Regions from separate parts of the Brevibacillus brevis NBRC 100599 genome, predicted to be linked through region 1. Evidence: riboswitches for the same ligand, from Rfam matches in the RefSeq annotation. Region 1 holds a riboswitch; each other region holds the start of a gene.
What was found. A riboswitch is a leader RNA that binds a small molecule or an ion and turns the genes downstream of it on or off. The one in region 1 is predicted to bind cyclic di-GMP.

Region 2: linked by a shared signal. The riboswitch ahead of BBR47_RS28200 (methyl-accepting chemotaxis protein) and the one ahead of BBR47_RS05820 (GNAT family N-acetyltransferase) in region 1 are both predicted to bind cyclic di-GMP.
Region 3: linked by a shared signal. The riboswitch ahead of BBR47_RS31025 (hypothetical protein) and the one ahead of BBR47_RS05820 (GNAT family N-acetyltransferase) in region 1 are both predicted to bind cyclic di-GMP.
Region 4: linked by a shared signal. The riboswitch ahead of ggt (gamma-glutamyltransferase) and the one ahead of BBR47_RS05820 (GNAT family N-acetyltransferase) in region 1 are both predicted to bind cyclic di-GMP.

Annotation. Positions count from the first base shown of each region.
Region 1 is NC_012491.1:1,122,810-1,131,030, forward strand. It holds gene BBR47_RS05795 (PrkA family serine protein kinase) at 1-116, shown strand, start outside; gene yhbH (sporulation protein YhbH) at 193-1,350, shown strand; gene BBR47_RS05805 (YiaA/YiaB family inner membrane protein) at 1,438-1,725, shown strand; gene BBR47_RS05810 (alpha/beta fold hydrolase) at 1,794-2,843, opposite strand; gene BBR47_RS05815 (methyl-accepting chemotaxis protein) at 2,958-4,448, opposite strand; gene BBR47_RS05820 (GNAT family N-acetyltransferase) at 4,450-5,004, opposite strand; cyclic di-GMP riboswitch class I at 5,196-5,279, opposite strand; gene BBR47_RS05825 (hypothetical protein) at 5,722-5,907, shown strand; gene BBR47_RS05830 (amino acid ABC transporter substrate-binding protein) at 6,156-6,932, shown strand; gene BBR47_RS05835 (amino acid ABC transporter permease) at 7,006-7,665, shown strand; gene BBR47_RS05840 (amino acid ABC transporter ATP-binding protein) at 7,680-8,221, shown strand, end outside.
Region 2 is NC_012491.1:5,955,901-5,964,121, reverse strand. It holds gene BBR47_RS28210 (FAD-binding oxidoreductase) at 1-738, shown strand, start outside; gene BBR47_RS28205 (formate--tetrahydrofolate ligase) at 894-2,522, shown strand; cyclic di-GMP riboswitch class I at 2,658-2,758, shown strand; gene BBR47_RS28200 (methyl-accepting chemotaxis protein) at 2,831-4,804, shown strand; gene BBR47_RS28195 (transporter substrate-binding domain-containing protein) at 4,919-5,776, shown strand; gene BBR47_RS28190 (DEAD/DEAH box helicase) at 6,028-7,569, shown strand; gene BBR47_RS28185 (hypothetical protein) at 7,715-7,894, shown strand; gene BBR47_RS28180 (PTS mannitol transporter subunit IICB) at 8,085-8,221, shown strand, end outside.
Region 3 is NC_012491.1:5,606,947-5,615,167, reverse strand. It holds gene carB (carbamoyl-phosphate synthase (glutamine-hydrolyzing) large subunit) at 1-1,689, shown strand, start outside; gene argF (ornithine carbamoyltransferase) at 1,634-2,605, shown strand; cyclic di-GMP riboswitch class II at 2,698-2,779, shown strand; gene BBR47_RS31025 (hypothetical protein) at 2,749-2,967, shown strand; gene BBR47_RS26515 (DUF5317 domain-containing protein) at 3,038-3,589, shown strand; gene BBR47_RS26510 (HD-GYP domain-containing protein) at 3,573-4,910, shown strand; gene BBR47_RS26505 (histidine phosphatase family protein) at 4,939-5,478, opposite strand; gene BBR47_RS26500 (argininosuccinate synthase) at 5,756-7,015, shown strand; gene argH (argininosuccinate lyase) at 7,012-8,221, shown strand, end outside.
Region 4 is NC_012491.1:5,863,055-5,871,275, reverse strand. It holds gene BBR47_RS27760 (methyl-accepting chemotaxis protein) at 1-1,372, opposite strand, end outside; gene ggt (gamma-glutamyltransferase) at 1,453-3,171, opposite strand; cyclic di-GMP riboswitch class I at 3,353-3,441, opposite strand; gene BBR47_RS27750 (SET domain-containing protein) at 3,682-4,299, shown strand; gene BBR47_RS27745 (glutamine--tRNA ligase/YqeY domain fusion protein) at 4,379-6,046, shown strand; gene BBR47_RS27740 (APC family permease) at 6,168-7,502, shown strand; gene BBR47_RS27735 (GNAT family N-acetyltransferase) at 7,572-8,000, opposite strand.

The sequences.
Region 1 (8,221 bases):
AGCATCAGCTCAAGAAAATTAATGAGGTTACCAAGCGTCTTATCGAAGAGCATCAATATTGCCCGGTTTGCGCAAATGAGCTGCTGCGCTACGTGGGAAGCCTGTTGAACAGATGACAGAACGTTGGCGACATGAGGGGCACGTCATAATCATATTCGGCGCAGATTGCGCCAGTTGCTAGGAGGAGACGGCATGAAAGATGAATCATCGTTCATTGTCTCCCGGGAAGACTGGTCGCTGCACCGCAAAGGGTACCAGGACCAAAATCGACACCAGGAAAAAGTGAAAGAAGCGATCAAAAAAAATCTGCCCGATCTCGTCAGCGAAGAAAACATCATCATGTCGAATGGTCGGGAAGTCATTAAGATCCCTATTCGCTCCCTGGATGAATACCGATTGCGTTTTAACTTCCAAAAGGGAAAACATGGCGGTCAAGGTAAAGGAAACAGTAAAGTAGGCGATGTCGTAGCCCGTGACGGTGATCCTGCGCAAGGGCCAGGAAAGGGTCAGGGAGCGGGCGACCAGCCAGGTGTAGACTACTATGAGGCTGAAATCAGCGTAGAAGAATTGCAGGAGATGCTTTTCGCCGAGCTGGAGCTGCCGAACCTTCAACAAAAAGACGAGGAACAAATCGTCGTGGAAGAGACTCGGTTCAATGATGTCAGGAAAAAGGGCTTGATGGGCAATATTGATAAAAAACGTACGCTGATTGCGGCCATCCGCCGAAATGCGCTGGCAGGCTACAGTGATATGGAGCTGGGGATCACTGATGATGATCTGCGCTTCAAGACGTGGGAAGAGATCATCAAGCCTCATTCCAATGCTGTCATTATTGCGATGATGGATACTTCCGGATCGATGGGCGTGTTTGAAAAGTATATCGCCCGCAGCTTTTTCTTCTGGATGGTACGGTTTTTACGCACCAAGTACGAAAAGGTCGAGATCGTCTTCATTGCCCATCATACGGATGCGAAGGAAGTGACGGAGGACACCTTTTTCTCGAAAGGGGAGAGCGGGGGGACGATCTGCTCCTCTGCTTACAAAAAAGCGTTGGAGATCATCGATAGCCGCTACCCGACATCGCAGTACAACATTTACCCGTTCCATTTTTCCGATGGCGACAACCTCACGTCTGACAATGAACGTTGCGTAAAGCTGGTAAAAGAGCTCATAGAGAGATGCAACATGTTCGGCTATGGGGAAGTGAATCAGTATAATAGGCACAGTACCCTCATGTCAGCGTATCGCCACATCAAGGAGCCGAAATTCATGCATTGTGTCATTCGGGAAAAGGGCGAGGTATACAAGGCGTTGCGTACTTTCTTTGGCAAGAAAGAAGCTGTGAGGTAATCCATAGAAGCAACCGGGCGAGAAATCGTCCGGTTGACTTGTATTTGTTTGCATGAGTCGGATGAACAAAATGTGAGGGGTGTTACTATGTATCCACAAAAGCATCGGATGCGCAACACGGGAGCCTTCACTTTCTTGGCATACTTTACATTAGGCGCAGGTGTACTGCTATTTTCCATCGGTTTATACAATGCGACGGGTCTTCAGCTGCACGAAAAGGGATACTATATCGCATGCATGCTTCTAGTAGCAGTTGGATCGATTTTGACACAAAAAGTAGTGAGAGATAATGCAGAGGATCGAGCGATTATTGAGGAGCAGGAAAGAGAATTTAACTTGAAGGTATCGAAAGTGGAGAAAGAAACGCCGAAATAGCCCAATCCTATAGAATAATCAGTAGCGTGGAGAGCTAATGAGATGATCGCAAAATAAAACCGTCAGAGTCATGCCCTGACGGTTTTTCGAATGAGCTCGATAAACTCCTCTGCTTTCTCGATATGTGGAGCGTGCCCCACATTTTCCATGACAATCTCCTGATAGGAACCACCAGCGCGCTGATATTGTTCGAGCACGTCACGAATTTGGGAGACCATCGGCTGAGGGGGATATTCGTCTTCCCCCGGCCAGCCGGGGACATAGCCACGCTTGCCCAGCGTACCGAAATCAGCCAGCGACTGATCCGAGACAATGGCATCATCTGCACCGCGAATCCATAAAATCGGACACTTCGGCTCCATCTGGACAATACCGGACAAATTTACGTATTTGGGAGAAATCGCATTCGTAATTCCTTTCGTTCCAGGAGCAACGCCGGGCCAATCGTTCACGTATTCAAAGGTACCGGGGTAAAAGTCCTCTCCCGTTCTCGTAGAGAGTATGGCGCGCACATAACGGTCTTCCTGCTCTGGGCCAACTTGGAATGGGGGCTTGAAATAAAGCTGATTCATGACATTGCGAGGACTGGAGGGAGATTCATTTCCCATATCTTTGGCTGCAATCCTTTTGACCAGCTCGGAGTTGACGGCTCCCCCACCTGAGCCCGAGAAGCTGCTGTAGCACGGGTTGCCAGCTATATCCTTGGTTCCACCAAAGCCGTAAGGGGACATAGGGGCGATGAGAATCAGAGAGCGGACTTCCTGCGGGTGATCGATGGCAAACTGCATCGCGATCCCGCCACCCAACGACCAGCCGGCAAGATGGACAGGTGTTGGCAAGCCCAATGCCCGAATAAACGAATGAAGGTCATCCGACCAGTCTCGCAAACCGCGTGTCGCATCAATGGGCAATGCTTCACTTGCTCCATAGCCTCGCATATCAGGTGCATATACACGGTACTGGTCACATAGAGCCGCAATGGTATCATCCCAGAACAAGTTGGCTGACGCATTGCCGTGAATGAGGAGGAGCGGTTCTCCTTCCGGTACGCCTGCTGTCAGGTAGGAAACGAGCAATCGATCGGTCTGAATCGTTTTGGTTTCGATTCGTGCATCCATCAATGATGTGCCTCCTTTCAAGTGATTGATATCAGAATATTCTTATTATATACCCATTCAGTTACAAAATGAAAAAAGAAAACAACCGCCATTGAAAAGGCGGTTGCAGGAAGGCTACATATGGAGACCACGCATTTGCTGTTCGATTTTCTCAAAGCCGCCAGAAACCTTAACGACTTCGTCTTTTTGCTCAGAAACGAGAACAAGCACTTCTTCCAGGCTCTCTTTGTTCTTGTCGGTAATATCGGCGTTGACTTCTACTTTTGCGCCAACTTCCTGAATCATGCTGTGAACATGGACGATGAACTCTTGCAGGTTCTTCGTTTTATCGGCGAAGTTTTGCATGTAGTTGTCTACATTGGTGAACATTTCTTGTACTTCGAGGATGCCCTCGCTATTTTTCTCAAAAGACGTCTGTGACTCGGAAATCATATCCGATACGAGCTTCATTTTTTCACGAATGGTCATGAGCAAGCTCGAGATCGACTCGGAGGATAGCTTGGAGGATTCAGCGAGCTTGCGTACTTCATCTGCTACGACAGCAAATCCTCGGCCGTGTTCACCTGCCCGAGACGCTTCAATCGTGGCATTGAGTGCCAACAGGTTGGTTTGTGCAGAAATATCGGAAATGGTTTGAATGATTTTCCCAATCGATTCGGTTTCTTTATTGAGCTCTTGAATCAGCTGGTTCGTACCTTGGATGTCCGTGATGAATCGTTCAAAGTCATTGCCGATGTTGCCGATGCGTTTTCCACTCTCGCTAGTGGCTTCTTTGGTCGATTCTACGTACTCATGCATCTCTGTAACAGAGCGGGTCATGTCCTCAACTTGCAGATTCGTGGAGCTCATTTCCCGACGCAGCTCGTCCGTATTGCTAGTCTGGACCGTAAAGGACTCCATAATGTCTTGCAGGGAAGCAACGGTTTCGACAGCGCGAACATTTACACCATCTGTTACCTTGTTCAAATTCTCTTGATAGTCTTGCATAGAGGTGAGAGATTCATTGATTTGATCGAGAACACGTTGCAACGATTCCTTCGAGGCAATCGCTTCTTGCTTTTGTTGCTCACTTTCCTCTTGTAGTTTGTTATTGAATACAGCATGCATCATGCTCGTGATAGAGACGAAGCAGAAGGTGAGCAGGAAGTACATCAGGTCAAGATTGCTTGTCGAATGGAAAATCAATTCTCTCTGTGTCAGGAAGTAGTAAGAGACAATGCCTAATGTCGATACAATGGTCAAAATATTGATGAGTCGGTCTTGATAAATCCCCATGACTGCTACAAAGAACATAATGGTCATGATATTGATCATATGCGGGTCCAGTCCAACAATGATGAACATGAAGATTCCGATTACAGCGAAGTTGAAAAACTTCATGAAAGGCGCTGCTTTTTCACGGAAGCTCGGGCGATTGGAGATGTAAGTAAAAGGTGCCAGCACGCCATACAAAATACCCAGTATTGTGAAAACGAATGTGTACGAAACGCCTAGAAAGAGGTTTAAGACCTGAACAACCGTAATAATACTTGCAAATACGATTACGACCCAATTGTTTCTTCTTCTCAATAAATCAACGTTATCAATGTTATCCATGTTATCCATGTTACCCACCTACCTCGACTTTTACTTGATTGGACGACGACGAATTGTACCAGGAATATTTCGGATCGTGCTTATTGTCATAGACATCTTTTAGATGAAAGAGGGTCGGAATGGCATCGGCCCCTTTGTAAAAGACAATATCTTTGGTCTGAGTCGCCTTTACTTGATACTTCGTGTTAATAAATTTAAAAAAAGTTGGATCTGCTACCCCGATTGCGTGGGTATAGCCATGCTTTTCAGCGTAATCTATCATCAAGCAAATTCCTTTTTGCCCTAGTTGTCCACGGTATTTCGGCAAAACAGCAAGACTGTCTACCTCCATTACTTTCATATCTTCTGTAACAACATCTTGAAATAGTGATTTCATATAAGCACTTGATTTGGAAAAGGGCGTCATTTCAAATGTTCCACCTGCTTCACCATCATCGGCAAGTAGGAGGAATTGTGCGGAGCCTTCTTTCGCGTACTCCATCTCGAAGCCCATGCTTGTCCATACTGTTTCTTTGATTTCATGAAATTTAGCTAACTCTTGTACGGTTTCTACTTGTTTGTACATAACTTCTCCACTCCATCGTTTTCTGATTACCGTGTTGTGTATGTTTGACGTCCCAAAAGTTATGTTTTTCCATTCTGTTGCAAAAATGAGAGTGCTTTCATCCCCCTTTCAAAAAACGAAACACAAAAAAAGGCCGTTCCATCGAAATGGAACAACCGAAGCTACCAACATCAAAAAAATTGTTCCAAGATGATGGCAACCCGGCTATCATGGTCAAAGACTGTAGACCCGTGGTTTTGCGTCGCCACCTTTCGATGACTTTGCCTTTTGCATTTATTAGCAAAACTTGTAAAAGTGTGTCGAATTTTGCTGGACATAATCATGCAAAATATAAGACAAAAGATATACTTTGTCAAGTTTTGGTAGGGTAAAGAAACTAATTGTTCATAAAGTATAGACGAACAAAAAACCATTTGTGATATCAACTAGTCCTTCATTCATAGGCGTTAGGTTAGGGTACGCAGAATGTCTAAAACTTCGGTAGGCTCCATTCGGCTTTGTTGCCTTCCCCAAGGATATCGAATGTGAACTGTTGCCCATCTAAATTTACTTTATATAAACGTACTTTCCCCTGTTTGATGAAAGAGAAACCTTCTGAAAAAGTTTTTGGTGTTTGAATGCACGTAGCCGCTCAGGAGTTGAATGGTATACATAAAAATCACCCGTAACAAAAATTTTCCAACCATCCGATAACTAGAAGGAATAGGAGGGGATATTATGAAGGAAGCAAAAGTGATTCAATTCTACTTTTCCGGAGGCGGTGAAACGATTAGCATCGAATCCACGGAACCGGAAGAGATCATTCAAATGGTCGCTAATCAAAACGACGGATGGCTCCAGTATGATGATGTTGTCATCAACGTGAGAAATGTTTCATATATCAAAGTGTGCAATCAGGCGTAAGGATAGGGAGCGGATGTATATAGCTCCAACACGAAAAAGCTCTCCATTGAATGCGGAGGGCTTTTTCGTGTTGGAGGTAGCGCTGCTAGTCGGTATTTTCCCCAATTATTTGGCGTATATTTCTAAGGTGCTTTTGTTTACTAAAGTATCGACTATTCCCTGCTAATGTGCTATCATGATACCTTGTTAACGTATTACCACTTTATCAGAGTAAAACATAGAGTAGGGAAACGAGGGGGATCATCACGATGAAGAAAATAGCATGGATGTCATTGTTGTTGGGTGCGGTGGTTTCGTTGGTAGTGGGCTGTTCCAGCGCAAAAACTGGCGCTGACGCGAATAAGTTGATTATCGGAATTGATGATAAGTTTGCACCGATGGGTTTCCGGGATGAGAAAAATGAGCTAGTCGGTTTTGATATTGATTATGCACGTGCAGCTGGCGAAAAAATGGGAAAACAAGTTGAGTTTCAAACAATCGACTGGAGTGCAAAAGAGTCTGAACTAAACAGTGGTCGTATTGACTTGATCTGGAATGGATATACGATTACAGATGAGAGAAAAGGGAAGGTTCTCTTTACCAAGCCTTATCTGAAAAACGCACAAGTAGTGGTCACGAAGGCAAATAGCAACTTGACCAAGCTGTCAGACTTAGCCGGTAAAGCAATTGGTTTACAAAAGCTGTCTTCCGCAGCTGACGCGATTAATGCGAGTGAGATCAAAAATCAGGTCCAATCGATTACCGAGTTCCCTGATAACGTACTGGCACTGAGTGATTTGAAGATCGGTCGTGTAGAAGCAGTCGTCATCGACCAGATTGTGGCCGATTACTATATGGCAAAAGAGCCGGGAGCATTTAAGCAATTAGAAGAATCGCTGTCTCCTGAGGAATATGGAATTGGCGTCAAAAAAGGCAACGAGGCATTGCAAAAAGAGCTGCAAAAAGCACTGGATGCAATGAATCAGGATGGTACAGCTGCAAAAATATCGGAAAAATGGTTCGGCGAAAATCGTGTATTGAAATAAGCAGAACAGCGATGGCTTCGCCGCATGATTGGCGAAGCCACGCTTTTATTTTCAGGATTAGGAGCATACCCAGATGAACGTAGACTACATTCTCTCCATTACGAAGCCCATGCTAGAAGGAGCGCAGATGACGGTGCTGTTGTTTCTCATCGCCATTCTGCTTTCCATTCCATTAGGTTTTCTGATCACCTTACTGGCAAAGAGCAGTAATAAGGCGCTGGCCTGGCTCGCGCATACGTATGTATATGTGATGCGTGGGACGCCTCTCTTATTGCAGCTGTTGTTTATTTGCTTCGGGCTGCCTCTCTTGCCCGTAGTGGGAGATTATTTGGTGATGGATCGATTCGTCGCTGCATGTGTCGGTTTCGTGTTGAATTACGCAGCGTATTTCGCGGAGATTTTCCGTGGAGGACTGCTGTCGATCGACAAAGGACAGTACGAAGCGGCGCAGGTACTCGGCTTTAGCAAATGGCAGACAACCAACAAGATTATTATGCCGCAAATGTTTCGCGTGGCTTTACCAGCCGTCGCAAATGAATCAATCACCCTTGTAAAAGACACAGCGCTGCTCTATGCAGTCGCCGTCCCAGAATTGCTTCACTTTGCACAAACGGCTGTGAATCGTGACTTTACCATCGTTCCGTTTTTTATTGCTGGAATCATTTATTTGTTAATGACGCTATTGTTGACGTTGTTCTTTAAGTGGCTGGAAAAAAGGTTCAAATTCGAATAAAGGGCTGGCACAATATGGATATCATTCAAGTATCGAATCTAAAGAAATCGTTTGGCAATCAGGAAGTTTTGCGAGATGTCTCGTTTTCGGTGAAAAAGAACGAAGTCGTGGCAGTAATCGGGCCTTCTGGCTCCGGTAAAAGCACGATGCTGCGCAGCTTGGTCAACCTCGAGCAGGTGAATGGTGGTAGCATTCGTGTGCAGGATGATTATTTGGTGAAGGACGGGGTTTATGCCGGTAACCAGGAAATCAAGCAGATCACGTCGAGAATGGGCATGGTCTTCCAGCATTTTAATCTGTTCCCTCATCTAACGGTGAAGGAAAATCTGGAGATCGCACCACGTGTAGTCAAAGGTGAGGCGTCTTCAGACATCCGGAAAATGAGTGCAGAGCTCTTGGAAAAGGTCGGGCTGTCTGATAAGGCAGACGCGTATCCAGCGAAGCTCTCAGGCGGACAGAAGCAGCGTGTAGCGATCGCCAGAGCACTGATGATGAACCCGCAAATCTTGTTGTTTGACGAGCCTACGTCTGCACTCGATCCCGAACTGACGGGTGA
Region 2 (8,221 bases), 1.5 Mb from region 1:
GGCATCCCTGAAGCGACAACGGCGGCGCGTGCCAGCTTCCCTTCTGTTCAGGATGCTGTCGATACCGTCGTAGATATTCTCGGAGCGGGTATTCAAGTAGCGCGAATCGAACTGGTTGATGAACGTTCCATCCAACAAGTGAATCTGTACAAAGAAACGAGCTACCCGGAAGCACCAACGCTGTTTATCGAGTTCCACGGCAGTGAACAAGGGCTCGCGTATGATATCGACTTCGCGCAGAACATCGCCGATGGACATGGCTGCACACAGTTTCTCTTTGAAACCGATTCAAAAGCGAGGGCGCAGCTCTGGGACGCTCGTCATAACCTGGCGTATGCCTTTGTGCACAAATCCCCCGGGAAAAAGCTGATGGTGACAGATGTTTGCTTGCCGATTTCCGAGCTGGCAGAAGCCGTTGTGGACGCCCGGCAAGCCATTGATCGCGCTGGGCTGGATGGAGCGATTGCAGGGCATGTCGGGGATGGGAACTATCACGCCATCCTAATGATCGACCTGAATGACCCCGAAGAAGTTGCGCGTGCCGAGGAAGTAAATGCCCATCTGGTGGAGTACGCATTGAGTCGGGGAGGAACCTGCACAGGCGAACATGGTGTGGGAGTGGGGAAAATCAAATACCAGCGCAAGGAACATGGAGAAGCACTGGACGTTATGCAAGCCATGAAGCATGTGCTGGACCCGAACGGCATCTTGAATCCGGGAAAAATTTTCGGGAAATAACAGAGGGCCTGCATTCTGAACGTTTGTCGGAATGTGGGCTTTTTCTTTTGAGTAATGTGTCGAAGAGGAGAGGAGAAAGGATGATTATGCAGAATGTAGAAGATTGGTAACTGGTGCATTACAGCATTACATTCTGGTGTGGCAGGGAGGCAAGTATGAAGTCTATTGTTGAAATTGCCAAAAGTGCAGGTATCGAAGAACAGCATTTGGAGCTATACGGAAAATATAAAGCCAAACTATCAGATGAACTATGGGAGCAAGTGAAGGATCGCCCTGATGGCAAACTGATTCTTGTTACAGCGATGAACCCCAATCCGGCGGGAGCAGGCAAGACGCTCACGACGATTGGTCTGTCACAAGCATTAAATCATCTCGGGAAGAAAACAATGGCAGCACTTCGCGAGCCGTCCTTGGGTCCTTGCATGGGGATCAAAGGAGGCGCAACTGGAAGCGGCCAGGCACAAATTCTCCCGGCTGATGAAATTAACCTGCATTTTACAGGGGACATTCATGCGATTACAGCTGCACATAACTTGTTGGCAGCGATGATCGACAATCATATTTTCCATGGCAATCCGCGCGGACTCAATCCAAAGAAAATCGTCTGGAAACGAGCTATGGACATGAACGACCGCGCACTGCGAAACATCGTGGTTGGTCTGGGTGAGGGTAATGGAATGACACGTGAGGATGGCTTCATGATTACGACCGCGTCGGAAATCATGGCGATCTTATGCTTGAGTGAGAATCTAGCAGACTTGCGCGAGCGGTTGAACCGTATCATTATTGGCTACGATTTCAATGATCAGCCTGTACGGGCAGAAGAAATCAACGCGGTTGATGCGATGTGTGTTCTCTTGAAGGAAGCCATCAAGCCCAATCTCGTACAGACAATCGAGGGAACCCCGGTCATCATTCACGGCGGACCTTTTGCCAATATCGCACATGGGTGCAGCAGTGTGATCGGAACCAAAATGGCTTTGAAGCTGGCAGATTACGTCGTAACAGAGGCTGGATTTGGTGCCGATTTGGGGGCCGAGAAGTTTTTTGACATCAAGTGCAGAAAAGCAGGTCTGACTCCATCGGCTGCTGTCGTGGTCATTACGGTTCGTTCGTTGAAATACAACGGCGGGGTAAAAGTACCTGACTTGGCAGTGGAGAACTTGTCTGCTTTGGAAAAAGGCTTCGAAAACGTCAAGCGACATCTGGAAAACTTACAGAAGTTCGGTGTGCCAGCAGTGGTGGCCATCAATCATTTTGCGACAGATACCCAAGCAGAGATTGATGCTGTCATTGCACTGTGCCAAGCGGCTGGAGCCGAAGCAGCGCTCTCTAAAGTGTGGGCAGAAGGAGGAGCAGGCGGTGTCGAGCTGGCTGAAAAAGTAATTCGAGCAGCAGAGCTGCCTTCGTCCTTCCGATTCTTGTATGAGGAAGACCTCAGCATTAAAGACAAGATTGAGACTGTCGTGAAAGAAGTATACCGTGGATCAGGAGTTGTCTTTTCGCCGTTGGCATTAAAAACGATGCAAAAGGTAGAAGAAATGGGCATGTCCCATCTGCCTGTGTGCATGGCGAAAACACCGTACTCTTTTACGGATCGCGCTGATCTGTTGGGGGCACCTGTAGACTTCACGATTCATGTGAGCGAAGTGCGCATATCAGCAGGAGCTGGTTTCATCGTGGCACTGACCGGAAGCTTGGTTACCATGCCAGGCCTCCCGAAAAAGCCGGCTGCGGAATCGTTATTTGTAGACGAGGATGGCCACGTGATTGGATTAAGCTAATCAAAAAGTGTGACAAAAAGCTGACAGCTGTAAAAGGTTGTCAGCTTTTTTTCCATTTTGAGGTTTATTGGCGGAAAGTTATGGGAAATGAAAGGTGAGATTGAAAAAAAGTGAACTTAATTGAAAAACAACAAGGAATGACAAAGGCAAACTTGCTGAAAGGCAGGGACGCAAAGCCACGGGTCTAAGGACGAAGGTCAAATGACTTTCGCAGCTAGGACAGCCGGGTTGCCATACCGTAGTCATGATGGGCTGTCGGTGGGCAGTCTTTTTTTTGTTGAAAAAAGAGAAGGGAGAAGGGATTCGGTATGAAAAATAGTTTGAAGAATAAGCTAATTATCGTTTTATGCCTGCTGTTGGTGATAAGTTTGGGTACGGTTTGCGGTGCAAGCTATTGGAGTGCTTCCAACCTTTTGGCAAACAGTCTGGACAAAGAAGCTGAGCTGTCAGCTAGCAATCTCTCGATTCGTATCGATGGTTTCTTTCAAGAGAAAATTGAGATTGTAAGAGCGATAGGAGGGTTGATGTCGGCAGATCAAAATGTCGAACAAGACCTGAAACTCATTCAAGAAGCCCAAAAGAAAAACCCCGAGTTTGAGACGTTCTTCTTTTCGCATGACTTAAGCGGTAAGAAAGTGATCAATTTCAAGGGTGAAGTGACCGACATCTCAGATCGTCCGCATATTAAGGAAGCCAGCAAAGGGGAAGGGAAGGTTGTTGTCTCTGAGCCAGTCGTTTCGAAGCGGACAGGGAATAACATCGTGACACTGGTCGTTCCATTGATGAAGGACAACCGTCAATACGGTTACATCGGTTCTACGATTCCAATCAATGAGATCCAAAAAAAGGTGTCTGAAGAGAAATTCGGCGAATTAGGTTACGCCTTTTTAGTAAGCAAAACAGGAACATTTATTTATCATCCGAATAGCGAGTACATTCTGAAGGAATCCATTCTCAATATGGGGATTCTTCAACTTCAGACTGCTTTTGAAGATATCAAGCAAGGGAATCATGGAATCGCCCAATACGAATACGAGAATACAGAGCGATTTGCTTCCTATGCGCCAACCAATTTGAACTGGGGGGTATACATCACTGCACCCGTAGCGGAGCTGCATGCACCTGTCGATCAACTGTTAGTCCGATTGACGATTATTTCCCTCATCGTATTGGGGCTTGGGGTTGTCCTCGTTTATTTCTTGGCTGTACGCATGGTGAAACCAATTGAGCGTCTGAATCACGCAGTAAATGTAGTGGCGCAGGGGAACTTGAAAGAGACCGTAACGGTTGACGGAAAAGACGAGATTGCGGTTCTGTCCCGTGACTTTAACCAGACGGTATCACACTTGAAAAATTTGATCGAAGACGTATCACTGTCGTCTGATCAAGTTCAGCGTTTTAGTCAGGAAGTATCCGAAGGCATTAAACAAGCGACGGAAAACATCAACCAAATCGGCTTGTCTATCGAACAGATTTCTGAGGGAGCAGAGGCGCAGGCATCCAGCTCGCAGGAAATCGCATTGTCGATGACTGACATGGCAGCAGGCATCGTGAAAATCGCGGAGACGTCTGCACATGTTTCTGAGGCTGCCCAGATCGCGACGGAGCAGGCTGAGCAAGGGACTGCTGTGGTAGAGCAGGCAGTTCGCCAGATGGGAAGCATTGGGGAGGGAACTTCGAAGGCGACTGTAGCCATCGAGCAGCTCAACAATCGCTCCAAAGAAATCGAAGGCATTCTCGATACGATTAGTCAGTTGACCTCGCAAATCAATTTGCTTGCCTTGAACGCTTCGATTGAGGCAGCACGTGCTGGCGAGCATGGACGTGGGTTTGCTGTAGTTGCTGGTGAAGTGAAAAAACTGGCGAACCAATCCGAGGAATCCGCATCGAAAATTGCAATGCTGATCGGGGAAATCCAGCAGGATACTCATCACGCGGTAGAGGTTATGACCGAGGGTAACCAAAACGCACAGCAAGGTATCCAACTGGTCGAAGAGGTTCGCGAAATCTTCGAGCATATTTTGGAATCTTCCCGGAACGTTGCCGCGCACATTTTGGAAGTATCCGCAGCATCTGAGCAAATGTCAGCAGGCTCCCAACAGGTGAGTGCTTCTGTAGACGAAATGCATACCATTGCAAAGCATGCTTCACTCGACGCGCAAACAGTGGCAAGGGCAACCGAAGAGCAGCTTCAAGCCATCCAAGAAATTGGCAAGTCTGTCGAGCATTTGAACGCAGTGGCGGAAGAATTACAGCAAGGAATCGGCAGGTTTACGGTATAAGAAGCAGCTCATCTGATTGTAAGTCCTCTTTTTGAAAGGGGGGATGCCATTAGGGGATGATGGAGTTTGTTTCTATAACTAAATTCATTACCGTTTAACAGGAGGAGAACCCAGATGAAAAAAATCACACAAACAATCTTGGCGAGCACACTCGCTGCAACTATGCTCATGACATCAGGAACAGGTGCTTTTGCCGCAACAGCGGTTAAGCCTGTCCAAACTGTAGCGGCTGAAGCTGCTAAAAAACCACAAGTGAAGAAGTTTGAGTCTCGTTTGGACGAAATCATTGCGAGAGGCTACATCCTCGTAGGTACTCCAGGCGACTACAAACCGTTTACATATTTGAATCCGAAAACAAACCAATTCGAAGGTTACGATATCGATGCGATGAAGGAATTCGCAAAAAGCCTGGGAGTAGAGGCGCGTTTTGTCCAAACCTCTTGGCCGACACTGATGGATGATTTGTTGGCAAATAAATTCGATATTGCTGTCGGAGGCGTTACGCGCAACACAGACCGTCAGAAAAAAGCGCATATGAGCGATCCTTATATTATGTTCGGTAAAGCTCCACTCATCCGTGCAGAAGACAAAGACAAGTACAAGAGTGTAGCAGACATCAACAAGCCAGAGGTGCGCATTGGTGTGAATCCAGGCGGAACCAACGAAAAATTCGTTCGTGAGCACCTGACAAAAGCAACTGTGACGGTTGAACAAAACAACCTCGACATTCCTGGTCTGGTAGCAAGCGGTAAATACGATGTGATGATCACGGATACGCTGGAAGCGCTTGTATATTCCAAAGCAGATTCCCGTCTGTACGCTGCTCTGACCGACAACCCGTTCACAAAGAGTGAAAAAGCGTACATGATTCACCGCGGAGATGCGATTTTCGCTAACTACTTGGATCTGTGGATGGATGAAATGAAACTGCAAGGAAAGTTTGATGAGCTTTACAACAAATGGGTAAAATAGTCGAATAACAGACAAGCAGCCTGATTCTGGGCTGCTTTGTTATTTTTACAAGATTCATCACCAAAAAATCAAACAATTTGGGTGTATAAGCTGTTTGCTTTTTTGGTCATTGCATGGTACGATTACAGCTATGTTCTTTAGGGCGCTACGTACAATCGGGATAAAAGGGCATGTTCCGGATCGTAAGGAATAGTGCCCTTTTTTTTGAGAATTTTATAGATGAAGGTATTGATAAAGGAGACTGACATTCATTGGCGACTTTTAATGATTTTGGCTTACACCACTCCATTGTTAGAGCTTTGAGCAACATGGGTTTCGAAGAAGCTACAGCGATTCAGGATCAAACGGTTCCTGTAGCACTGCAAGGTCGTGACCTGATCGGTCAAGCACAAACAGGTACAGGTAAAACGGCTGCATTTGGTATTCCGCTGATTGAACGCATGGATGAAACAAGCGGAAATATTCAAGGGGTTGTATTGACCCCAACTCGTGAGCTGGCTGTTCAGGTTGCAGAAGAGATTAATAAAATTGCCCAATTTAAAAACATCTCTGCCCTGCCAATCTACGGTGGTCAAGACATCACGCGTCAAATCAAGGCGTTGAAAAAACGCCCGCAAATCATCGTAGCCACACCTGGTCGTTTCATGGACCACATGAGAAGAAGAACGATTCGTCTGGATGCCATCGAGGTAGTTGTTTTGGACGAAGCGGATGAAATGCTGAACATGGGTTTCATCGACGACATTAAGGAAATCTTGAAAGAGGTTCCAGAAAGTCGTCAAACCCTGCTGTTCTCCGCAACGATGCCGAGAGCAATTCAGGAAATCGCCCAGCAGTTCATGAACGAACCAACCATCATTCAAGTGAAAGCAAAAGAAGTAACCGTACCAAACATTGCACAGGAATACATGGAAGTAGCTGAAAAGCAGAAGTTCGATGTACTGTGCCGTTTGCTGGATATTCACTCCCCTGAGCTGGCTATCATTTTCGGTAGAACCAAGCGCAGAGTGGATGAGCTGTCCGAAGCCCTGACCAAGCGCGGTTATGGTGCAGAAGGTATCCACGGTGACTTGAACCAAGCGAAACGCGACAGCGTGCTCCGCAAGTTCAAGGAAGGTACGATCGAAGTGCTGGTAGCGACTGACGTGGCTGCACGTGGCTTGGACATCAGCGGTGTAACGCATGTATTTAACTTTGATATTCCACAAGACTCCGAGAGCTACGTTCACCGTATCGGTAGAACGGGACGTGCTGGTAAAACAGGTCTGGCAATCACGTTTGTGACTTCCCGTGAAATCGACCATCTGCGTCTGATTGAGCGAACAACGAACCGTCGCATGGAGCGTCGTGCGGTTCCTTCGATGGCAGAGGCTTTGGAAGGTCAACAAAAGATGACGGTAGACAAAATTCTCGAAGCATCTGGAAGAGACGATCTGTCTGCTTATAAAACGCTGGCAGAGCAATTGCTGGAGGATGTCGATTCCGTAACACTCGTATCCGCAGCACTCAAGCTGTTGACCAAAGAGCCAGATATGACTCCTGTTCGCCTGACAGAAGAGGCTCCACTTCGTGTAGGGAAGAAAAAGCTACCTCCAAAAGGAAAAGGTGGCTTTGGTTCCGGTTCCGGTTTTGGTGGAAAGCGTCCATCTCGCCCACGCAATGGCGAATATCGTCCTCGCGGCGGCGAATCTCGTCCGCGCAGTGGCGAATCTCGTCCACGCAGCGGTGACTCTCGTCCACGCAGCGGTGACTCCCGTCCACGCAGTGGCGAATCTCGTCCACCACGCAGCTAGGAATCGAGTGGTATAGCAAGCAAAGACTGATGTGCACATGTGCGCATCGGTCTTTTTTGTGTGGACTACCTGCGAATATTTAGGGAAATCCGTGACAAACTAGGGGTGCTTTGGCACGAATTTTCGCGCAGGGAGAGAGTCAAGGATGAGGAACACAGCCATTGGGAAGTGGGCTGGTATTTGGCTCGCCGTATTGGGAGGCGGGATGTCGGTTCATGCAACTGGGCATTCCTTTGATCAAACAAAGGAGATTTCTGCGATCATGGAGCCAACAGATATAACGAAGACTGGAAAAGTGATCAAAGTTGAATCGGAAAATTTGTAAGGAGAAGGCTTCTGCAGCTGAGCAGAGGTCTTTTTACTGTGGGCTATTAAGTTTTGGCAACAACGAGTCAGACAAATTCGCGCTTTGATTTTGTTGTTAGCCCCTATGAAAACGCTTTATATTTGAGGTGTACACATTATCTTTTCAATCATGTCAACATCTCATAAATAGGGGTAAAGGAGGGTGCAGTATGGAGAGCGTGGAAGCAAAAAACGCTTCGGGTGGAATACGGGTCTCGGTACAAAAGTTTGGACGATTCTTGAGTGCGATGGTCATGCCAAATATCGGTGCTTTCATCGCTTGGGGATTGATTACCGCTTTATTTAT
Region 3 (8,221 bases), 1.8 Mb from region 1:
ACGCCTACTTATAAAATCGTGGACACTTGTGCGGCAGAATTTGATGCCCAAACCCCTTACTACTATTCGGATTGGCAAGGAATAGATGAGGTCGAGTCACTGTCTGGCCGCAAAGTTCTGGTACTTGGCTCAGGTCCTATACGCATTGGTCAGGGAATCGAATTTGACTACTGCTCTGTGCATGCAGCCAAAGCACTTCAGGCAAGCGGTATTGCGGCAATCGTTGTAAACAACAACCCAGAGACGGTCAGCACTGACTATGAAACAGCCGACCATCTTTATTTTGAACCGCTTCACGTAGAAGACGTGCTGCATATCGCAGAACGCGAACAGGTTGAGGGCGTCATGGTTCAGTTCGGTGGTCAAACCGCGATCAATTTGGCAGCCAAGCTGGAGAACGCGGGGCTGAAAGTAATGGGTACGTCGCTTACCGCAATCGAACGCGCGGAGGATCGCGAGCTGTTCTACGCCATGCTGCGCAAGCTGGACATTCCGCATATCCCCGGTAAAGGAGTATCGTCCTTGGAGGATGCAACCGCGATAGCGGAGGAGATTGGTTTCCCTGTTTTGATGCGACCTTCGTACGTCATCGGCGGGCAAGGTATGGTAGTTGTCCACAATATCGACGAGCTGCAAGCTACCCTTCACGACTGGTTGAACCATCCGGAAATGAGTATGTTTTTCCCGCTCCTCGTGGATAAATACGTTCCAGGAAAGGAAGCAGAAGTAGACGCGGTATGCGACGGACAATCTGTTATCATTCCAGGGATTTTCCAGCATGTGGAGAGAGCGGGCATCCACTCAGGCGACAGTGTAGCCTTGTTCCCAGCTCCTCATCTGACGGATGACATCAAGTACAAAATCGCGAGCTATACAGAAGCAATCGCGAAGGAAATGGAAGCGGTCGGATTAATCAATATCCAGTTCGTCATTGATGGGGAAACGGTTTATGTACTGGAGGTAAATCCACGGGCATCACGGACCGTACCGATTACAAGCAAAGTGACTGGCATCCCGATGGTTCAACTGGCGGTTCGCGCACAATTGGGTGAAAAGCTGTCGGAGATGGGTTACGGTACAGGGCTATTGCCAGAGATTCCGTTTGCAGTCGTTAAGGCGCCGGTTTTCTCCACGATTAAGCTAAACGGTGTAGACCCGGTACTGGGTCCAGAGATGAAATCGACGGGCGAAGTTCTTGGCTTGGGGCATTCTTTCGAAGAGGCAGCAGGCAAAGCCTTTGCTTTCAAGGACAATTTGTACGGCGACTGGCAAAAAGGTCAGTTGGTCATGATTTCTCTGGCAGATGGAGATAAGCAGGAAGCTGTAAGAGAGCTGCTGGGGCGACTCCAAGCTGACGGGGCGGAACTGGCGGCGACTCCCGGAACGGCCGAGTGGCTGGCATCCAAAGAAATTGTCGTGAAGCATATCGTGGCAGATGAAGCGGCGTGGATCGAGCTGTTGCAAAAGGAAGAAGCGGCCTTCGCTCTCGTTACTGCGACGAAAGGCAATCGTCAGGGCCGGACAGGATTTGCCCTGCGAAGCAGGATGGTACAACAGGGTGTGCCATTGTTCTCCGCTGTCGATACGTTCGAGTTATACGTGAGGTCTATTCTGAAGAAAAGAGGTGGCTCGCATGCAGCCAGTGAAGATATTGGAACACTTTCAAAACTTGCCGTTACAAAAGCATAAAGGAAAGGACTTCCTGCGCGTCGATGAATTCAACGGGGAAGAATTGATGGAGCTGCTCCATCTGTCTGCTCACGTCAAGCAATTGCAAAAGCTGGGTCAGCCATTCCAGCCTCTGCAAGGCAAGACGTTGGGAATGATCTTTGACAAGGCTTCGACCCGCACGCGTGTCTCCTTTGAAGTAGGGATGCACCAGTTGGGCGGCTTGGGTATGTTCATGAGCGGAAAAGAGCTTCAGCTCGGACGTGGGGAGCCGATCAGCGACACAGCAAAAGTTCTCTCTCGGTACGTGGATGCCATCATGATTCGTACCTTTTCCCACTCCTATGTAGAAGAGCTTGCTCTGCACGCGTCGATCCCCATTATCAATGGTTTGACTGATCTGTACCATCCTTGTCAGGCATTGGCTGATCTGCTGACGATCTGGGAGCATAAGGGCAAGCTAAAAGGAATCAAGCTTGCCTACGTAGGAGACGGCAATAATGTGGCGAACTCACTGGTGCTGGGCGCAGCTCTGCTAGGTCTTGATGTACGGGTGGCGACTCCGGTAGGCTACGAAATGGATACAACCATTGTCGCAAAAGCTACAGGGTACGCGAAACAAAGCGGTGGAAAAATGATGGTGACCACTGATCCGATAGAGGCTGTCATGGGGGCAGATGCTGTATACACGGACGTTTGGACTAGTATGGGTTTTGAAGAAGAAAATGAGGTGCGATTGAAAGCATTTGCCGACTATCAAGTGAACGAAAAATTGGTAGCAGCGGCAGACCGTGATTATCTCTTCTTGCACTGCTTGCCAGCACATCGTGGGGAGGAAGTGACAACCGGGGTCATCGACGGATCGCGCTCTGTCATTTTTGATCAGGCTGAAAATAGATTGCACGCACAAAAAGCGATCTTGGCGGCGCTGGTGTGAACATAGTTCTAGTTAAATAGAACTATCTGCAATTAAATCGAATAGACTATGAATCTATGATTGCCGAATTTTGTCACTTATGTGTAAAATAAAGGTAGGAAAGAAGCGAAGAAGTACGGACTGTATCTGGTCGCTTGGTCCGTATGGAGCCAGTAGCGAATCCAGCCTTTTCCGTAATGGAAAAGGAAAGGGGAGCAGGGGCTGTACTTGGTCGCTTGGCCTCTGCATCACGGACAGTAGCGAAGCCAGCTTTCTCCACTATGCTTGAAGGAGGGGAAAAGAAAATGAAAAAATGGTTCGCGGCAATTATGATGGTGGTAGCAATCGTAGCAGCTACTTCTGCAAACTTCCATATTGGATAAATAAGCGTATCGGAGAAACAAACACCGCTTGGCTGAGTGGTGTTTTTTCTTCAAGCTTGGAGGAAACAACATGCTATTGGATGTAATTGCCCTATCTTTTCTCGTAGCATTGCTGCGAGGGGGAAGAATCAAAGAATTACCTAAGTTCAACCAAATGAAACTTCTTATCGTTACCATATTGCTGCAGTCTTGTGCAGTTTTCTTCCCTACGATCGGTGGCATTTTCATATCGATCGCGTATGTGTTTATTTTGGCCTTCCTCGTTTTTAATCGAGAATTTGAAGATATGCGGATTTTTTTAATCGGCTGGTTTCTGAATGCGATTGCAATTTGGTCTAACAATGGAAAAATGCCAATCGATTTAGTTCAAGCAGCAAAGCTTCCTTATGATTTAGAGCCTGTTATAAACGGAACGAATTTCAAGCATAGTGTATTGACGGAAAGTTCGAATTTTCCGTTTTTGACGGATGTCATTTACATGCCATCTTTCATTCCGCGGATTATTAGCATCGGCGATATTTTTATTATGTTAGGTGCCTTTTTACTTGTTCAGCGATTGATGAATAAACCGATTTCATTACTACAACTTCGCGAAGGTAAAAGTTATGCGACAAAAAACTGATTTTGCGGTTTGGATAAAAGGGATTGTTGTCCAGGTTGGATTTGTCATTGCAGCAATCTATATTTTTTACACATCTTCATCTGAATGGGCTGCTCGTGAGCATTGGGGGGTATTATCTACCTACACCCTCCTGACCATTTTTTCTTGTTTTGCTCCCGTGCGTATATCTAATACGATTTTAACAGTGAACAATGCTGTAATCTTTTCGGGTATCTTGTTGTACGGAGTCTGGGTCGGAGTATGGGCTGCTGTTATTGAATCTTTAATCATTGCTTTCCTGGTAAGGTTTAATCCGCTAAAAGCTATTATTAACATTGGGCAGTTGTTAATGACTATATGGACAGTAGCGTTTTTGAAGGATTGGATCGAGGGCTTCGGAACTGTTTCTCCCATTATTAGCGATTTGTTTTTGGCTGTTGTGTATTGGTTTGTGAACCTGACTTTATGTGGATTGGGTATCTCCTATTTTCATCAAATGACCTGGGCGCGAACCGTAAAGATGATGGCAAAAGGCTTTACCTCGACTTACTTGTTGCTTTTAATTCTTGCCGGGGTAGGTTCACGATTAGTAGAGTTATATGGTCCGTTAACACTAATTCCTATGATGATTGCGTTTATTACGATCAGCTACGTTTTTCATCATTACTATGACAATCTTCAAAGGCTTCAACAAAAAGTGGAAGAGGTCAAATCATTCAATCACAACTTCTTAACGACGATGGCTGCTTCCATTGACGCACGAGATCGATACACAAGTGGACATTCTCAGCGTGTAGCTTACTGGGGAAGAGAAATTGCGAGAGATATTGGTTTGGCCGAACGAAAAGTGGAGGATGTTTATATCGGGGGAATCCTGCACGACATTGGAAAAATTGGCATCGAAGACGAAATTCTCAATAAAAAAGGAAAGCTCACTCCAGAAGAGTATGACAAGATCAAGCAGCACACGGTCATTGGTTACGAAATCATTTTGCAAGCAGGGATGTTCAATGAATTGCTTCCTGCGATCCGCTCCCATCATGAGCGTATAGATGGAAGGGGCTATCCGGATGGTTTAGCCGGGGATGAGATTCCGCTGATGGCGAGAATTTTAGCGATTTCAGACGCTTTCGATGCGATGGTTGCGGACAGGCCTTATCGAAAAGGCTTGCCTGTGGAGGAAGCGCTTCAAGAAATCAAAAGGGGCTCCGGTACCCAATTTGATCCGATATTGGCGGAGCATTTTATTAGAATCGTTCAGCGACTGCCGTGCGATGAGTTACAGAGCATTATCGGAATAGAGTCCATCCCACAAAAACAGTTACAGGAGGCAATCAGATGAGCTGCCCCTTGTAACTGTTTTTATTCGTTTACGACCATATGCGGACGAGCTCTCTGGTTTCTAAATGGCAGGTAAGCTTGAAGACATCTGGATTGCTTAATTTCTCCCAATCGTGAAAGCCAAAGCGATTATCTATTGATTTCATGAGCAAGGCCAGTAGGCATCCGTGACTAACAAGCACAATGTTTTTATGCACGTCTGCCAAAATCTCAGTGAGCAGCGAATTTGCCCGGTTGATAGCAGTAAGACTGGATTCGCCTCCTTCAAGCTCAAGAGTCAAGTCATCGAACGTATCGCGGAGTCGCTCGAACCAATCCTCACGTGGTACTCCGCTAAGGACACGCTCGACCAAGCGCGTGTCTTCTTCAACCACGATTCTGCGTTCCTGTGCAAGTGGCTGGATGGTAGCAACCGCCCGATGATACGGACTCGAAATGATTCGATCAATGGGGGAACCAGCGAAGAAGGTGGCAAGCTCCCGAGCTTGTACTTCTCCCTTTTCCGTGAGCAAGGCTTCGGGTTCTTGGCCAGCAGCCTGACAATGACGTACCAAATAAATTGTTTTCATAATCCCTCCAACAGACTTCTCCTATGGAATTCCTCCATTCACTCATTCGTTGCCCCGGATAAGTTTCCCTTTTGATCACGAAAACGTTTATGCATAAACAGATGATGAGTATGCATAAAAACAAGACACTCTTTATACGAGAAGTGTATATTTTCATTGCGTATTCGTCTTTGAATGCGAATTAAAAAGAAATTCACAAGAAAAATAGTTGTATTTTTATTAGTTCATTTGTATAATTACTCGCATAAGAGAAACTTCGAAACGGGGAGAGAGAATGATGGCAAAAGATAAAATTGTGTTGGCCTATTCAGGCGGTTTAGATACATCGGTAGCAATTAAATGGTTGCAAGATACGTATAACTACGATGTCATTGCAGTTGCATTGGATGTAGGGGAAGGGAAAGACCTCGATTTCGTACAGAAAAAAGCATTGCAGGTAGGGGCATTGAAATCCATCGTAGTGGATGCAAAAGATGCATTCGCAGAGGAATTCGTATTGCCAGCTCTGAAGGCAAACGCGATGTACGAAGGGAAATATCCGCTAGTGTCTGCACTGTCGCGTTACCTGATTTCGCGCGTGCTGGTTGAAATCGCGGAAAAAGAAGGCGCGGTAGCTGTCGCACACGGTTGCACAGGAAAAGGAAACGACCAGGTACGTTTCGATGTTTCCTTTACAGCACTGAACCCGGATATCAAAATTGTGGCGCCGGTTCGTGAATGGGGCTGGACGCGTGACGAAGAGATCGAATATGCGAAAAAGAACAATATTCCGATCCCAATCGATCTGGACAATCCATACAGCATTGACCAAAACCTGTGGGGCAGAAGCTGCGAGTGCGGTGTTCTGGAGGATCCATGGGCTGCTCCTCCAGAAGGTGCATACGATCTGACGAAGTCGATCATGGATGCTCCAGACGAAGCAGAAGAAATCGAAATCACCTTCGTGCAAGGGAAGCCAACTGCATTGAACGGCGAAGAGCTCCCACTGGCTGAGCTGATTCTGAAGCTGAACAAGATCGCTGGAAACCATGGTGTAGGCCGTATCGACCATGTGGAAAACCGTTTGGTGGGCATCAAATCTCGCGAAGTTTACGAGACACCGGCTGCGACTACTTTGATTTTGGCACACCGTGAGCTGGAATTCTTGACCCAACCACGCGAGGTGGCTCAATTCAAACCGATTGTCGAGCAAAAACTGGCGCAAGTGATTTACGAGGGTCTTTGGTTTTCGCCAATTCGCAATGCTGTCCAGGCATTCATTGAAGAAACGCAAAAACACGTAACGGGTGTCGTACGCGTGAAGCTGCACAAAGGACATGCAATCGTTGTAGGCCGTACCTCTGCATCGTCTCTCTACAGCCATGAGCTGGCGACTTACAATGCAGGTGACCAATTCGACCACAAAGCAGCACTCGGTTTCATCAAGCTGTGGGGTCTGCCAACAAAGGTATACGCACAGGTAAACGAGGGTGTACTGCACGAGAATAAAAACACGGCCATTAAGATTTTGGATGAAAAGGATGCGATCAAGCAATGAAACTCTGGGGAGGACGCTTCACGAAGCCGACAAATCAACTCGTAGAAGAGTATACTGCTTCTATTTCTTTCGACCAGAAAATGTGGCGACAGGACATCGTTGGAAGCCTGGCTCATGTTGCCATGTTGGGCAAGTGTGGCATCCTGCCGATGGAGGAAGTAAGACAGATCATTGCTGGCTTGAAAAAAGTAAAAGAGAAAATTGAGCGCGGGCAAGCTGAGTTTCTCGTTGCGCACGAAGATGTGCACATGAATATTGAAAAGATGCTGATTGAAGAGATCGGTCCGGTGGGGGGCAAACTCCACACTGGACGCAGCCGCAATGATCAGGTTGCGTTGGATATGCACCTATACCTCAGAGAAAAGCTGATGGAGATTATCCAATTGGCGATGTATTTGCAAGAGGCATTGTTAGAGCAAGCAGGTCAGCATCTCGATACCGTCATGCCAGGCTATACACATTTGCAACGTGCGCAACCGGTATTGTTTGGCTATCACCTGATGGCGTATGTGTCCATGCTGCAACGCGATATCGAACGGATGACCGAGACGTGGAAGCGTGTGAATGTGTTGCCGCTTGGAGCAGGTGCTCTCGCAGGTACGACATTCCCGATCGACCGCACATTTGTAGCGGAATTGCTGCAATTTGACGGTATCTATCAAAACAGCATGGATGCAGTGAGTGATCGTGATTTCATTGTCGAATTTTTGGCAGACGCTTCTTTGGTCATGACTCATCTTTCCCGTCTGTGCGAAGAGCTCGTCATCTGGAGCAGTCAGGAATTCTCTTTTGTAGAGCTAGACGATGCTTTTTGCACAGGGTCTAGTATCATGCCGCAAAAGAAAAATCCTGATGTGGCAGAGCTGGTTCGCGGAAAAACAGGGCGTGTTTACGGCAATCTGTTTGGATTGTTGACCGTATTGAAAGGTTTGCCGCTGGCGTACAACAAGGATATGCAAGAAGATAAAGAGGGCATGTTTGATACGGTAGCTACCATTCATGGTGCGCTAGCGTTGCTCACGCCGATGATTAAAACGATGCAAGTCAAAACAGATCGTATGCGTCAAGCAGTAACCAATGACTTTTCCAATGCGACAGATTTGGCAGATTACCTGGTTCGCAAAGACATGCCGTTCCGTCAGGCGCATGAAGTCGTAGGGAGAACCGTTTTGTACTGCATCGAGCAGCAAAAATATCTTTTGGATC
Region 4 (8,221 bases), 1.6 Mb from region 1:
CGATCGATTGCATCTGGCTGATAACGACCTGAAGGGCCTGATTGCCTTCCACTGCAATTTGGGAAGCGCCCATAGCCGATTCAGCAGCTTGCTGTGCATTCGTGGCAACCTGCTGAGCCCCTGTCGATACGCCTTGAATTGCGGTGACACTTTCCTCTACACTCTTCACTTGTTTTTCCGCACCGTAAGCTACTTCCTGAATCGTTATGGCGATTTGCTCGGTAGCCTTGCTCGTATGGTCGGCGTTGACCGACAATTCCTCTGCGGAAGAAGCAAGATCTGAGGCTGTATCATTCACTTGTTGAATAATCGTTCGCAGGTTGAGCACCATTGTGTTTACTGATTGGGATAACTGTCCAACCTCATCCTTGGTTCGAATTTGCAAGGGTTGTACAGTCAGTTCACCCTCGGAAATGCGGTTAGCCACGGAGGCAACTGCTGCAATAGGGCGTGAAATTTGCCGGGAAACAGCGTAGGCGATTGCGGTCACGACAGCAACAACAACGATGACAATGATCCTGACCATGGTGGTAACGGATGAAACCGCAGACGTTATAGATTCAACAGGGATATGCAGATATAAACCAAAGTTGGTCTTGGGAATGGGGGAGTAGGTGACAACGTATTCCTTGCCATTGTCCGAGTAGCTGTATGAGCCCTTTTCTGTTTTTCCTGATTGAAGGATTTCCGTTAATGGTTGCGGCAGAGCGGATTCCGCAAGCGGTTTTCCGATCAGATCCTGGGTAGGGTGGTACTGAATTTGGTTCTTGTTATCAACGAGAATCGGATAACCATCGTTGCCTACTTTCAAATCTTTGAGAAAGGTAGCTGTGAAGTCATCTACATTGACGAGCCCGGTCAAGACACCAAGCTTCTCGTTGTTTTTCCCTTTTACAGGGGAAGCGACGATGATAGAGCGATTGCCGGTTGTCTTCGCAACAAGAACATCGGAGAAGCTGGGCTTGTCCTGCATACCGTCTTTGAAGAATTGGCGCTCGCCAAGATTGATTCCAACGCTTTTGGGGAACGTATCAGCCGTTACTTTTCCATCGCTTGCGATAAACGTGTTTCCGTCATACAGCTTCATTTCCTCGGTAAACTTGCGAATAAATTCATTTTTTGCTGCTGCATCATCGGATTGAATATCCGAGGTGCGGGCTAAAATTTGAATTTCTGTCATACGCCGGTCCAGATATTGATCCATCGCTATGGCTGTACTGGAAGTAAGGTCAACATAGGATGATTTTTGTTTATCAATGAGAATGGATGAAAAGCTGCTCGTGATAAACAACGAAACGGCAGTAAGTGGAATGACGGCCACGACGAGAAACCAAAGAATCATTTTGTTCCTGAGTTTGTTGAACAAAAACATAGGTTTGTCCACTCCTAATCCGTGAATGCGAAATAGAAACAGGCAGACTGCTGAGATGAGCTCAGCAGTCTGACAATATATTAATAGCCCATTGCTGCGCCTTCACCGCGAGGGTCAGCACCGCCAAATTTTACATTGGTTTGCGGGTCAATCAGGATTGCGCCGGACTGTCCCATCGCATCGGTATAGGCTGCTTCCAGCTTTTCGACTGGATGCCCACGTTTAATGAGCTCGTCCAGGACTTCTTGAGGGATGCGGCTTTCCACCTTGAGATTGTTGGAAGCAGATCCCCAGTTGCGTCCATGCAGCCATCTTGGCGCTTCGATTGCGTCTTGCACGCTGAAACCAAAGTCTACGATGCGTGTGACGAGAGCGGCTTGCGTTTGCGGTTGTCCTTCTCCCCCTTGTGTTCCGTAAAGAAGATAAGGCTTGTCCCCTTTAAAGAGCATAGCTGGGTTAATGGTGTGGAAGGTGCGTTTTCCTGGTTCCAAGTGATTGATGTGTTTGGAATCCAGAGAGAAGTAGCTTCCGCGGTTTTGTAAAAGGACACCCGTATCTTTCGCTACGATGCCAGAACCCCAGTCAAAGTAGTGACTCTGAATGATGGACACGGCATTTCCATCTTTGTCGACGATCCCGAACCAGGTTGTATCGCCTTTTGGATCAAGCGGTTCTACGGATTTGGCTGCTTGCTTCATATCAATGCGCGCAGCTAAATCTTTCCCGTGCTGCTTGGACAACAGCTCATCCACAGGGATATCCGCAAAGGCGGGGTCAGTCAGCCATTTGTCGCGGTCAGCGAAAGCCTGTTTGGTAGCTTCCACAATCGTGTGGTAGTAATCAGGTGTTCCTTCACCCATGCTTTTGAGGTCAAAGTTATTCAAAACATTAAGAATAGAGAGCGATGCCATGCCTTGGGAGTTAGGTGGAACGTTATACGCTTTGTAGCCACGGTAGTCTACCGTAATGGGATCTGCCCAAGTGGAGGTATGCTTCTCAAAATCTTTCAACGTGAGCAATCCGCCGTTGGCTTTCATGTCTGCTACGATTTTTTTAGCAACTTCTCCTTTATAAAAACCGTCAGCGCCTTTTTTCGCAATGATTCGCAAAGTATTGGCAAGATCCTTTTGTTTGAGAATTTCGCCCGCTGCATAAGGATCGCCGTTGGGCTTCAGGAATGTTTTGCGGAATCCATCAAAACGTTGAAGATTCTTCAAGTCATTGTCAGTTGGATCTGTCGCGTATTTTGTCCAATATACTTGGTTGGGGGAGACGGGATATCCGTTCTCGGCGTATCCAATGGCAGGCTCCAGCAGTCTGTTCCATTGAAGCTTATTGTTGCCCATGCTTTTATGGGCGTAGTTGTACGCCTCCCACCAGCCGGAGACGACACCAGGGACAGTGTTTGCTGATTCATAACCGCGGGACGGGATTTTTTCGTAGCCTTTGCCTTTGTAATAGTCGATGGTTGCCTTTTCGCCTGCGCGACCACTGCCGTTCAGCGCCTTCAGCTCTTTTGTTTTGGCATTGTAGATGAGCCAGAAGTTATCTCCGCCAATGGTTGTGTAATGAGGATAGACAACAGCTAAGGTGGAAGCGGCTGTAATAGCAGCATCTACTGCATTTCCACCGTCTTCCAATGTTTTCAGGGCCGCAGCCGTAGCCAGATAGTGAGGAGTCGTCACCATTGCGTTCGGTGACATCGATGTTGGACGGTTAGCAGCTTGTGCTCCAGAGAATGTTGATACCCCGATGACAGCAGTCAGCGCGACGGTCGAGAGTTTCTTCCAGAATGACATTCCTATGAAACCTCCTTCATGATGAAAAGAATAATGATTCATTAAACCGGCTATCCGCTGTTGCCTCACCTCCTTTAAAAGTTAAAAATACACAAACATACAAAAGTAGACAAAAATAGACATTATGAGCGCAAAAAAAGACCAATGATATAGGATCATTGGTCGCGTCCTACATCAATACTTCGGTAGCTGGCAAGCGTGTCCGCTGTTGCGGAGGTAGCCCCTGTAGCTTTGCGTCGCCGGATTTCCCCGGGTATGCCGTTTCGATATCAATGGGTGAAGCATAAAATGACACATATACTGATTCAATCGTTGTGGGAAAATGTTCCTAAAACTCCGTTTGCCAATAATATAGACTATTTACCATTTGTGGTAAATAAGAAAAATATTTTAATCCGGAAAAATAGTTAGGAATGCTATGTATTTTTCGACAGATATTCACACACCTCCTGGGGCAAAGCTGCTTATGATGATAAAAAGGCACATTTGCCAAGGAGTGAAACAAAGACCATGATGCATCCCGATACGGAATTGCGCTATATCAACGATGAGATCGGGTACGGTGTGTTTGCGACAAGGTTTATCCCAAAAGGAACGATTGTATGGGCACAGGATGATTTGGACCAAGTATTGGACCCTGCATTTGTGGAAAGACTTGACTCATTACGAAAACAGGACGTACAAAAATATTCGTTTAAGAACCAGTTCGGAAAGTACATTCTTTGTTGGGATAAGGCAAGGTACGTGAACCACAGCTTTCATGCGAATTGTGTGCCGACCATGTATGATATGGAATTGGCTGCACGGGATATTTTTCCGGGCGAAGAGCTGACTGATGATTATGGAACGTTAAATTTGGATGAACCTTTTGAGTGTTTGCCCGAGTCCGACACGGACCGCTCCCGTGTAATGCCCGATGATTTGCTTCGGTATTACCCGCAGTGGGATCGGATTGCAGCGGAAGCATTCCAACGGTTCAATCATGTTGAACAGCCTTTGCTGCATCTGATTCCCTCTAAGCATCTCGAAACGATTCGTGGGATCACGGAGCAGCGCTTAGCCATTGATTCTGTTATTCACCTGTATTGCAGGTCACAATGGCAAACGGGGCAGCAATGGGAGACGTGAGCGGGTCGGTCAACGACCCGATTTTGTTGAACTCTGGGAAGAGAATCAGTATTATGGAATGTAAAGGTGAAGTGAAAGGTTGATTTCATTGGAAAACAAGGTAGCGGCATCCAATTTTATCCGCAATATCATGATTGATGACTTGCAAGAGGGCAAAGTAAAGGAAATCATTACCCGCTTTCCCCCAGAACCGAACGGGTATCTCCATATTGGACATGCAAAAGCAATCTGCCTCAACTTTGAGTTGGCACGAGAATTCTCCGGCAAGGCCAACCTGCGTTTTGACGATACGAACCCGGTGAAGGAAGACATCGAATACGTAGAAGCCATCAAAAGGGACGTTCAATGGCTTGGCTTCGAATGGGACGGGTTGTTTTTTGCATCTGATTACTTTGAAGAGATGTACAACCGAGCGGTGCTGTTGATTAAAAAAGGTCTGGCTTACGTAGACGATCTGTCTCCTGAAGACATGCGTAAAATGCGTGGAACATGGACAGAGCCAGGCACAGATAGTCCGTTCCGCAGCCGGTCTGTGGAGGAAAACCTGGACCTGTTTGCACGTATGCGCCAAGGGGAATTCAAGGACGGGGAAAAAGTGCTGCGTGCGAAAATCGATATGGCTTCGCAGAACTTCAACATGCGTGATCCGGTTCTGTATCGAATCTCCCATGCAACGCATCACAACACGGGCGACAAATGGTGCATCTATCCGATGTACGACTTCGCTCATCCGTTGGAGGATGCTATTGAGGGCGTGACACACTCCCTGTGCTCGCTGGAATTCGAAGATCATCGCCCGTTATACGACTGGGTAGTCCGCGAGTGCGAAATGGAGAAGGTACCACACCAGTACGAATTTGCTCGCTTGAACCTGACAAACACCGTTATGAGTAAACGCAAGCTGAAACAGCTAGTCGATGAGAATGTGGTAGACGGCTGGGATGACCCGCGCATGCCAACCATCGCAGGCTTCCGTCGTCGCGGCTATACACCGGAAGCGATTCGTACATTCGCTCGTGAAGTAGGAGTAGCGCGCGCGAACAGCACCGTTGACGAGAAAATGCTGGAGTATTTCATCCGTGAGGACCTGAAGCTGAAGGCACCACGTACGATGGCTGTATTGAATCCATTGAAGGTCGTCATCACGAACTATCCGGAAGGACAGGTTGAGATGCTCGAAGCGGAGATCAATCCAGAGAACCCAGAGATGGGCAATCGTGAAATTCCGTTCTCCCGCGAAATCTACATTGAGCAGGACGACTTCATGGAAAACCCGCCGAGCAAGTATTTCCGCTTGTTCCCGGGAAATGAAGTGCGTCTGAAGCACGCGTATTTCATTAAATGCAATGACGTTGTGAAGGATGCAGAAGGCAACGTGATCGAGATCCATTGCACGTATGACGTTGAGACGAAGAGCGGCAGCGGTTTTACAGGTCGCAAGGTAAAAGGTACGATTCACTGGGTGGACGCGACCCAAGCAGTTCCTGCTGAATTCCGTTTGTACGAGCCATTGATTATGGATGATGAAGACTCAGAGGGTACTTTCCTCGATAACGTTAACCCGAATTCGTTGGAAGTGCTGCAAGGCTACGTGGAGCCAAATATGAAAGAAACCAAGCCTCAAGACAAGTATCAATTTTTCCGTCATGGCTATTTCAATGTCGATCCGAAGCATACGACAGATGATAAGCTCGTATTCAACCGGATTGTATCATTGAAGAGTTCCTTTGAACTGCCAAAAGCATAGGAAATACTCATATAAATCAAGCGCTACTGTGCATGGAGAACCCGTGTGCAGCGGCGCTTTTTTCTTTCGTGATTATAAATTGGCGTGTATAATTATTCTGTTACAAAAAGGAGGACAGGCAGTGAACGGGAGAGCAGAACTAACACGTAGTTTGAAGTTGCGGCATATTGTCGTAATTGGACTGGGCTACATGGCCCCGATGGCCGTTTTTGACACCTTTGGCATTGTTTCTGGAGAAACGGGGGGGCACGTTCCTGCTGCTTATGCAGTCACACTTCTTGCAATCCTGTTTACGGCAGCAAGCTACGGAAAGATGGTACGGCTATTCCCTTCAGCAGGGACCGCGTATACGTATACGCAGCAAACGATCCATCCGTATGCCGGATTTCTGGTAGGCTGGGCGTCCTTGCTGGATTATTTGTTTTTACCGATGATTAACGCCTTGTTGACAGGGGTTTACCTATCATCCGTATTTCCTGATGTATCGACTGTATGGTGGATTATAGGATTCATTGTACTGGTGACGGGGTTAAACGTATTTCGCGTAACAGTAACCGCATCCGTCAACTCGATTTTGGTGCTGTTTCAAGTCGTGGTCGTCGTGCTGTTTGCGGGATTGGCAATCCGTGGTCTTACGCAAGGTGACGGGCTTGGGCAAGTATTCAACCTGCGACCATTTTTGTCACCGGATATGTCTGTCATTGCACTGCTTTCGGGTGCGTCAATTCTTTGTTTTTCCTTCCTTGGCTTTGATGCAGTAACCACGCTCACGGAGGAAACCGTCGATGCGAAAAAGACGATTCCTCGCGGGATTATGCTCGTAGCACTCGCGGGAGGAGCGTTGTTTATTACGGCCTCATATTTCATGCAATCTTTATTTCCTGATGTTTCGGTATTATCTGATCCAGAAGCTGCTTCAGCGGAGATTGCGTTGTTTATCGGCGGAACCGTTTTTCAATTGGTGTTTTTGGCCGCCGCCTTGTCCTCAACGCTGGCTTCCGGGCTTGTATCCGTCACGAGTGTCACCCGTTTGCTGTACGCAATGGGCAGAGACGGATTTTTGCCGAAGCGCTGGTTCGGTTATGTACATCCGAAGCTGAGAACGCCCGTGCTTAACGTTTTGTTGGTAGGAGCGTTGATGCTGTTTGCTTTGTACATGGATTTGCTAACCGCCACGTCCTTTATTAACTTTGGCGCACTGATCGCCTTTAGCTTTGTGAACATCAGCGTAATGGCGTACTATTTCCGCAAACAAAAGAACAAGTCTATCAAGGATTGGTGGGGCTTCGTGTTGTCACCACTCATCGGGACAACGTTCATCGCCTTTTTGTGGGTCAACCTAGAAGCAACGTCCATGATGCTGGGCTTGCTATGGAGCTCTGTCGGCCTGATCTATTTGTTGTATTTGGTGAAGGTCAAGAAAACCAATTTGGAAATGATGAAATTTGAGGAGTAACATGTGGAACACAAAGAGCCCTACACCCATTATTGGATGTAGGGCTACCTTTCTACGGATGATTGACTGCTAATCGATTCTCTTTTGTAGGTAAAATCTTTGATGGGAAAGAGGGCAATCATCGAGTACACCATGTATCTCGTACCCGTGTTTTACATAAAAGTCCTTTGCTTGAAAATCAAAAGTATCTAAATGAATCAAATGAATTCCATACTCCTTAGCTGTGTTTTCAATTTCAAGAAGAAGCTTGCTTCCCAATCCGTTCTTTCTCAAATCATCTCTGACCCATAAAGCATCAATGTACAAACATCTCCAAGAATAGTACACACAGTTTATTCCTGCAATGATATTGCCATCTTCATCACGAACGTGTTTATTGATTTTTGAAAAAGGAACGGTCAGTTCAAATGGAACATTCGATTCATTGTATTCAACTATTCTTTGCTCAATAAAATCAGCGTCATCTTTCGTGCTCTCTCTGACTAAATATTGTCCCATGATAACTCCTTTATTTCGTTATCTTGAATATTTGATTAAACGTAACTCCCAGTTCAGTGTTTGACTACTAGTATATCACGGGTGTATGGAAGACACCGTATCACGTGGCTTTGGTAGGAGAAAAACAATCAGCTCGCAGAGGGAACAGGAGAAATAAGCGAAGATCTTAGGGACACCGACCGAGACGCAATGCTAAAAGCGAAACACGCCCTTAGCGTCCA